DNA from 2 places in the Rhodosalinus sp. 5P4 genome. Region 1 is predicted to be linked to the other one. Evidence: riboswitches for the same ligand, from Rfam matches in the RefSeq annotation. Region 1 holds a riboswitch; the other holds the start of a gene.
The links. A riboswitch is a leader RNA that binds a small molecule or an ion and turns the genes downstream of it on or off. The one in region 1 is predicted to bind thiamine pyrophosphate.

Region 1 (4,406 bases):
GATGACGTTGAGAAGGGTGGACTTGCCTGCGCCGGAAGGCCCGATCACGCCCACGATGCGGCCCACCGGGACGGTAAGATCCGCCTCCAGCCGGAACGTGTCCTGCGTGACGACGAGCCGCTCAAGCGCGAGCATCGATACGCCCCCCGCGGTCGAAGGCCCAGAAGAGCGCGAGGCTGAGCAGCAGCAAAAGAAGCGCGGCGCCGGCCGCGTCCGACGTGCGGTAGGCCCCCATGAGCCGATACATCTGCAAGGGCAGCGTCGCGCGCTCCGGGTCGGCGAAGAGCGCGATCACGCCGAGATCCCCCATGGAGAGCGCCGCGGCGAGCCCCGCCGCGAAACCGAGCGGGCGGCGCAGCCGAGGCAGCGCGACCCGCGTCCAGAACCGCCGCCCGGTCAGGCCGAGCGACAGGCAGAGGCGGCCGTAATCGGCCCGCACCGCCTCGAGCTCGGGGCGGATCGCGCGGAGCGCGAAGGGCAGCGCCATCAGCGCGTTGACGAGGGCGGTCACCGGAAGCGCCACGTCGCCCGGCGCGGCCACGGGTCGGAGGATCAGGAAAAGGCCGGTCCCGAGCACGAGCGGCGAGACGGCGATGGCGAGCACCGCCAGCAGCTCGCCCCGCCGGCTCGCCAGCGCGAGGGCGAGCGCGATGGCGAGCGCGGTGGAGACGAGCGCGACGGCGACAGAGCGCCCCGCGGCCGTCCACACGCTGCCCGGCAGCCGCGCCAGCCCCGGCACCCCGTCGATCACGATCATGGCGAGCGGCACAAGCAGGAAACCGGCGGCAGCCCCGATCCACAGCGCGTCCTGCACCCGCAGACCCGGGCGGTCGGCGTCCCAGCGCGGCACCACCCGGTCCAGCCCGGCGCCCATGGCCGGCGGCAGGGCGAGGCGCGCGGCAAGCATCGCCGCGCCGCCCGCGAGCGCCAGCTGGACGAGCGCGAGGGCCGCGGCCTTGCCGAGATCGAACTCGAAGCGGAACGCCTGGTAGATGGCGAGTTCCACGGTGGTGGCCGCCGGCCCGCCCCCGAGGATCAGCACCACGGCGAAGCTGGACAGGCAGATGACGAAGATCACCACCGCCGCGCCGGGCAGCACGCGCACCAGCATGGGAAGCTCGAGCAGGCGGAACACAGTCCTCGGCGGCAGGGCGAGCGCGGCGGCGAGGCGGAACCGCTCGCCCGGGATGGCGAGCCAGCCCTGAAGCAGAAGCCGCGTGGCCAGCGGCAGGTTGAAGAAGACATGGGCGAGCACCACGCCGTGCAGGCCGTAGATCGACAGCGGCTCCTGCCCCGCGAGGTCCAGCAGGTTGCTGGCGATGCCGTTGCGCCCGAACACGGCGAGAAGCCCGAAGACGGCCACGACGACGGGCAGGATGAAGGGCGCGCCCAGCAGCGTGACGAGCGCGCCGCGCCCCGGGAACCGGCGGCGCGCCAGCGCCCGCGCCACGGGCACGGCGAGCGCGGCCGACAGAAGCGCCGAGAGCGCGGCCTGGGTGAGCGAGAAACGCACCGCGGCCCAGTCGCCCGGGCCGAGCCGCCCCGCCGCGCCCGCGGTCCAGATCACCGCGATCACGGGGGCGAGGACGAGCGCGGCGACGAAAAGCGCCGCGCCCGCCGCCGCCCAGGGCGGCGCGCCTAGCGCGCCAGCGCCGCGCGCCATTCCTCGAGCGCCGGGCCGCGAAGCGCCGCGGCCTCCGCCGGCGGCAGCAGAAGGGCCGTCTCGGGCGCGATCAGCGTCTCGAAGCCCTCGGGCAGACCCTCGGGCGGGATGACCGCCGGGTACATCCAGTTCGTGGTCGGGATCACGGACTGGAAGCCGGGACCGGTCATGAACTCGAGGAACTGCCGGGCGAGGTCGGGCTGCTCGGTGCCGGCGAGCATGCCCGCCACCTCGACCTGCATGTAGTGCCCCTCCTCGAAGGGCGCGGCGGCCTTGGAGGGATCGTCCTCGGCGATCAGGTGATAGGCCGGAGAGGTGGTGTAGGAGAGGACCATGTCCGCCTCGCCGTCGAGGAAGAGCCCGTAGGCCTCCGACCAGCCGGGCGTGACGGTGACCACGTTGTCGGAGAGCCCTTCCCAGATCGTGCCCGCCTCGTCGCCATAGGCCGCCTTCACCCACATCAGCAGCCCGAGGCCGGGCGTGGAGGAGCGCGGATCCTGGATCAGGATGTCGAGATCGCTTTCCGCCAGCGCGCGGAAGGAGGTCGGCGCGTCGAGGCCCGCCTCGTGGACGAAGGCGAAATAGCCCCAGTCGAAGGGCAGGAAATGCGGGTCGTCCCACGCCACCGGAAGGTCGAATTCCGCCGCGATCCCGTGCTCGGCGAAAAGTCCCGTCTCGCGGGCGGCATAGGTCAGGTTCGTGTCGAGTCCAAGCACCACGTCGGCCTGCGTCCTCTCGCCCTCGAGCCGCAGCCGGGACAGGAGCGCGGCGCCGTCGCCCGCGCCCACGAAGCGCAGGTCGCAGCCGCAAACCTCCTCGAAGGCTGTCTCGATCTGCGGGCCGGGGCCCCAGTCGGAGACGAAGCTGTCATAGGTGTAGACGGTGAGTTCGGGGGTCTGGCCCGCCGCGCCCGTGGCGGCGGCGACGAGACCCGTGGCAATCATCGAAGCGCGCATCGTCTTGCTCCTTTCTTGCGACGGGCGGAGCAAGTCAGGGGAGGCGGGCGATCTGCCCCGTTGGTCCTGTCCCTTCCCTCCGCCGGTCCTAACCGGTTCAGGTTCAACGGGTTCGCCGTCCGGCATCTCAGGCCCGCGCGCGTGCGGGCCACCCCGAGGTGAGCGCGACGTTAGACCGCCGCCCTTGGCCCTTCAAGGCGAAACCGCTTGAGAGGAGGGGGTGCGCGGGCTAGACCGCCCAGTCAGGAGGACCATCTCGCATGAGCCTGAACAGCTTCGGCCACGTCTTTCGCGTGACCACCTGGGGCGAAAGCCACGGCCCCGCCCTCGGTGCCGTGGTGGACGGCTGCCCGCCCGGCGTCGCGCTCGACGAGGCCGCGCTCCAGCTCTGGCTCGACCGGCGCAAGCCGGGACAAAGCCGGTACGTGACCCAGCGCCGGGAGCCCGACGCGGTGGAGATCCTGTCGGGCGTCTTCGAGGGGCAGAGCACCGGCACCCCGATCCAGCTTCTGATCCGCAACGCCGACCAGCGCTCCAAGGACTATTCCGAGATCGCCAAGACCTTCCGCCCCGGCCATGCCGACATCGCCTACTGGCAGAAATACGGCATCCGCGACTATCGTGGCGGCGGGCGCTCCTCCGCGCGGGAGACGGCGGCGCGGGTCGCCGCCGGCGGCGTGGCGCGCGCCGCGCTGGCCGCGCTGGCGCCGGGCCTGGAAATCCGGGGCTACATGACTCGCATCGGCCCGCACGCCATCGACCGCGCGCGCTTCGACGCGGCGGTGATCGACGGGAACCCCTTCTGGTGCCCCGACCCGCAAGCCGCCGAGGACTGGGCCGCCTATCTCGACGCTCTGCGCAAGTCCGGCGACAGCGCGGGCGCCGTGATCGAGGTGGTCGCGTCGGGCGTGCCGCCCGGCCTCGGCGCACCGGTCTACGGCAAGCTCGACACCGATCTCGCCGCCGCGATGATGAGCATCAACGCCGTGAAGGGCGTGGAGATCGGCGAGGGCATGGCGGCGGCCGAACTGACCGGCAGCCAGAACGCCGACGAGATATTCATGGGCAATGACGGCGAGCCGGTCTATTCCTCCAACCACGCGGGCGGGGTGCTGGGCGGCATCTCCACCGGGCAGGAGGTCGTGGTGCGCTTCGCGGTGAAGCCCACCTCGTCGATCCTGACGCCGCGGCGCACCGTCACCCTCTCGGGCGAGGCGACCGAGATCGTCACCAAGGGCCGCCACGATCCCTGCGTCGGCATCCGCGCGGTGCCGGTGGGCGAGGCGATGATGGCCTGCGTCCTGCTCGATCACCTGCTTCTCGACCGTGCGCAGACCGGCGGCGCGCGGGGGCCGATCGGCTAGACCCCGTGCTCGACATCCTGGCGATCACCTTTCCCATCTTCGCGCTGGTGGGGCTCGGATACGGCTCGGTGCGCTTCGGGGCCTTCCGTCCCGAGGACATGCGCGTTCTGGGCCTTTTCGTGATGAACGTGGCGCTGCCCGCGCTGCTCTTTTCTGCGGTGGCGGGCCGCAAGCTCACCGAAAGCGTGAGCCCCAACTACATGGCGGTCTTTCTCGCGGGCGGGCTGGCCACCATCGCGCTGGCCTGGACCTGGCACACGCTGCGCGGCACAGGCCCGGCGCGCAAGGCCATCGCGGTGATGGGGTCGAGCTGTCCGAACTCGGGCTATGTGGGCTACCCGCTGATGCTGCTGCTGCTGCCGGAGGACGCGGGGCTCATCCTCGCGATGAACCTCGTGGTCGAGAATTTCGTGCTCATTCCCC
Region 2 (4,406 bases), on a different contig from region 1:
GCGCCAGCGCCAGCCGCCGTTTCTGACCCTGCGAAAGGGTGAAGGGGTGCTGGCCCGCCACGCGGGTCAGGCCCCAACGGGCCAGGATGTCGGAGGCCGTCGCAGAGTCCGTTGCCGCCGTGATCTCGGCGGCAACGGACTCGCGGCTGAAATGCGCCTCGGGGTTCTGGAACGCCACCGCGCCGGGCGGGCCGGTCCGTTGGCCCGCGTGCGGGGGCAGCAGCCCTGCGAGGCAGGCGGCAAGCGTGGATTTGCCGGCCCCATTGGCCCCCAGGATCGCGAGGACCTCTCCGGCGCGCAGGGATAACGTGATGTCCCGCAGCACCACGGGACCGAAGGCCGGGGCGCAATCCGCGTTCCGGAGCGCGACGAGCGTTTCGCCGGGCGGCACCGGATCGGCCAGGACGGCGGCGCGCAGGGCCTCCGTGCGGCGGCGTCCGGGCGCCAGGCCGCGCAGGCTGTCGGTCAGGTCGGCTGCCGGGGCGAAGATCTCCGGCATGGCGAGGTGCAAGCGGATGCCGAGCGGCAGGGCGATCCCGTTGTCGGCCAGCGCCGGGCCCTGCGCGACAAGCACCTCCGCGGGCGGGCCCTCGGCGATGATGCGGCCGTCGCGGCCGAGCGCGAGGCAGCGGTCGATCCGGTCGAGGATCGGCCCCGGCTTGTGCTCCACCACGAGGGCCGTGCGGCCGCGCGCCAGAACGAGCTCCGTCATGCGCCGCGCCGCCTGGGGGGCGAGGCTTGCCGCGGGCTCGTCGGCAAGCGTGATCGCGGCGTCCTGCGCGAGAAGCGCGGCAAGCGCCACCAGTTGACGCTCCCCGCCGGAGAGGTTGGAAATCCGCCGTCCCGCCCAGTCTGTCGGCAGCCCGGCGCGGGCCATCGCTCTCGCGACCAGCCCCGGGATATCCGCGGCCTCGACCGCCCTGTTCTCAAGGGCGAAGGCCACCTCGTCGCGCACGGTGAATCCGGCCAGCGTCTGCGCGGCGTCCTGAAAGAGATAGCCGCAGGTATCGGCCCAGCCCGCCGGGCGCCGCGCGTCCGCCGGCTGCCCCTCGACGCGGATCTCGCCCCTGCGGATGCCGTCGATCGCTTCGGGCAGAAGCCCGGTCGCGGCGTGCAGAAGCGAGGATTTTCCCGCGCCGGACGGGCCGAGCAGAAGCACCCGTTCGCCACGTCGCACGCAGAACGAGACGGGCCCGACCGCGTCGGACGCCGCGCCGGGATAGCGCAGCGCGACGCGTTCGTAGGCCAGCGCGTCAGGCATTCGCGGCGCGGGTGTCCCGGTCAATGGCGAGGCCCGACAGGACGCCCGTGCGGTAGAGCGCCTTGACGACGACATGCCCCAGAAGGCCGCCCAGCAAGGCGCCCGAAGCCAGCCGAAGCACGAACATGGCGACGAGCAGCCCGGGCGCCAGGCTTGCGTAGTCGAACCGGATCCATGTGTAGACGAACGAGAACACGGCGGCCCCCATGCCCGCGGCCATCAGGACCGGCAGGGAATAGCGCCGCCAGCGCGTCGCCGCGAAGACCGCTTCCGCCCCCGCGCCTTGCACGAGGCCCGTGAGCAGCAGCAAGAGCCCCGCCGGGCTGCCCAGAAGCACCTGAACGGCGGCGGCCATGACTTCGGAGACAAGCGCGACCCCCGGCTTTCGGATGATCGCCGCCGCGATGATCGAGACGATGAACCAGAAGCCCATGACCACGTCCATCGTCACGGCCCCGAAGATCGCCTGCAGGACCAGCCAGACCTGGACCCAGCCCAGGTAAAGCACGCCGAAGACGGTGCCGAGAACGGCGATGATCAGGGTTTCGCGCATGGTCCAGACGGATTGTTCAGCCATGTCGGCCTCCTTTTTTGGACAAGATTTCGAAGGGATGCCGGCCGCGCGCGGGCGGCAGGGTCAGCGGTCGCTTGGCGAATTCGCCGATACGGTCACGTCGAGCGCGAGATGCCCGGCCGCCGACCCGAAGCCGGTGAAGGCCTGGTTCAGCGTCTCGAAGACGGGGCCTGCGTCGCCGCGCAGCGCGGTGCAGAATTTCTTCGACCTGTCGAAGGTGCCCGAGCTTTTGAGGAACGCGATGCAGCCGTAGATCTCGTCCATATGATGGCCGATGCCCAGCGGATAGAGCGACAGCTGCGCCGCCACCGTCTGCGTGCTTTCAGGCGCGGCGGCCACCGCCTCGCGGCAGGTGGCGATGCGCGTGGGCAGGTCCATCTCCGGGGGCGGCCCGGCGACGGGGGTGCAGATCGGGTCGTCGGGCTCTCCGGGACAGCCGCGCGAGATCGTGGCGTGCATCGTCGTGTGCGCGCCGGACGCGGCGGCCGCCACGAAGAGGTCGCGCATCGCGGGAAAGAGGATCTCCGGCGGACCGACCATCAGGGTCGACAGGTCGTCGGTCTCGAGCCGGAGCCGATCGCGCCAGGGATCGAGCGCCCCGAGCGCGCCGAGAATGATGCCGACGAAATCGTCGGACATCGGATACAATGACACCTGTGCGCCGGAAAACATGGTCACCTCGCTCCGCTGGCATTACCCAGATCAGCTGAAGGGTCCGAGGGCCTGCGCCCTGCATCTCAGCCCCGGCATCGCGGAGCTCCCCTGTGCATACGCGAAACTATCCTCTTCCGGGTAAGCTTCAAGCCCGAATATCGGGCCGACCGTTTATCCAGCGGTCCCGGGCGGAAGGATCCGGGCGGCCACGTTTGCGGCGCCGGCCGGAGCAGGGGCCGTGCCGACCGCGTTTCCACGGGGCGCACCGCGCGCGGGCCGCGGGGCGAAGGGGGGTTGCGCCGCCGCGCGCATCCAAGAATGCTTTGCCGTGTCGCCGCTTCGAACGCGGATGCGCAGCCTGGGGAAAGAGGAGCAACCATGTCCGACTTGCCATCGCACGCAGGCGTCGTGATCGTCGGGGGCGGCTCCATCGGCTGCAACACCGCCTATCACCTCACGAAGCTCGGCGTGTCGGACGTGGTGGTGCTGGAGCGTGACCGCCTGACATCGGGCACGACATGGCACGCCGCGGGGCTGGTCGTCGCGGGGCTGCTCAAGTCCGAGGCGGAATGCGAGATCTACACCCACGGCCGCGACCTCTACGCCCGGCTCGAGGAAGAGACGGGCGTGCCCACCGGCTTTCGCGCGGTGGGATACCTGCAGGTCGCCAGCAACGAGGAGCGCGTGCACGAGATGCGCCGCGTCGCGCCCTTCATGCGCAGGCACGGGATCGACATGGTCGAGATCTCGCCCCGCGAGGTGCAGGAGCTCTTCCCGGTCGGGGACGTGAGCGACGTGCTGGCCGGCTTCTACATCGCCGAGGACGGGCGCGCGAACCCGGTGGACGTGACGATGTCGCTCGCCAAGGGCGCGCAGATGGGTGGCGCGCGGATCTTCGAGACGACCGCCGTCACCGACATCGTCGTGCGGGGGGACCGTGCCGTGGGGGTGCGCATGGCGGACGGGCACGAGATCAGCGCCGATCACGTGGTGATCTGCGCGGGCATGTGGTCGCGGCAACTGGGCGCGAAGGCCGGCATCACGCTGCCGCTTCAGGCCGCCGAGCATTACTATCTCATCACCGACAAGATCGAGGGGCTGCCGCGCGACCTGCCGGTGCTGGAGGATCCGAAGACCTACACCTATTACCGCGAGGAAGTGGGCGGCCTGATGCTGGGCCTGTTCGAGCCCGGCGCCGCGCCCTGGAAGGTCGAGGGTATCCCGGAGACCTTCGCCTTCGGCGAGATCGAGCCGGACTGGGACCGGGTCGGCCCCTGGCTCGAACTTGCCTACAGCCGCGTGCCCGGCGCGTTGGACGTGGGCGTGCGCAAGCTCTTCTGCGGGCCGGAAAGCTTCACCCCGGACAACGCGCCGCTGGTGGGCGAAACGCCGGAGCTTCGCAACTGCTGGGTGGCCTGCGGCATGAACTCCCTGGGCATCCTGAACGGGGCGGGCACGGGCCGGGCGCTCGCGCACTGGATCGTCGAGGGCGTGCCGCCGATCGACGTGACCGGCATCAACGTCAATCGCTTCACCCGGCACCACGCGACGCCCGCCTTCCGCCGCGACCGGACGACCGAACTTCTGGGCAAGCTGTTCGGCCAGCATTTCCACAACGAGGCCCCGAAAACCGGGCGGAACCTCAAGCGGTCGGTGCTTTACGACCGGCTGGCGGCGGCGGGCGCGTATTTCACCGAAGGAAACGGCTGGGAACAGCCCGACTGGTTCGCGCCATCACCCGCGCAGGCGAAGATCGAGCGGCTGAGCTGGTTCCGCCAGAACTGGTGGGACTGGCACGCCGAGGAGCATCGCGCGGCGCGCGAGGACGTGATCGTGATGGACATGTCGAGCATGTCGAAATTCGCCGTCGAGGGGCCGGACGCCTGCGCGCTGCTCTCGCGGCTGAGCTGCAACGAC

Region 2: another riboswitch for thiamine pyrophosphate. It lies ahead of AB6A69_RS05005 (YkoF family thiamine/hydroxymethylpyrimidine-binding protein); the one in region 1 lies ahead of thiB (thiamine ABC transporter substrate binding subunit).

What each region holds. Positions count from the first base shown of each region.
Region 1 is NZ_JBGFSJ010000008.1:82,641-87,046, reverse strand. It holds gene AB6A69_RS14820 (ATP-binding cassette domain-containing protein) at 1-135, opposite strand, end outside; gene AB6A69_RS14815 (thiamine/thiamine pyrophosphate ABC transporter permease ThiP) at 122-1,663, opposite strand; gene thiB (thiamine ABC transporter substrate binding subunit) at 1,639-2,619, opposite strand; TPP riboswitch at 2,677-2,785, opposite strand; gene aroC (chorismate synthase) at 2,880-3,983, shown strand; gene AB6A69_RS14800 (AEC family transporter) at 3,989-4,406, shown strand, end outside.
Region 2 is NZ_JBGFSJ010000002.1:417,804-422,209, forward strand. It holds gene AB6A69_RS04995 (ABC transporter ATP-binding protein) at 1-1,261, opposite strand, end outside; gene AB6A69_RS05000 (ECF transporter S component) at 1,254-1,838, opposite strand; gene AB6A69_RS05005 (YkoF family thiamine/hydroxymethylpyrimidine-binding protein) at 1,899-2,507, opposite strand; TPP riboswitch at 2,498-2,609, opposite strand; gene AB6A69_RS05010 (FAD-dependent oxidoreductase) at 2,868-4,406, shown strand, end outside.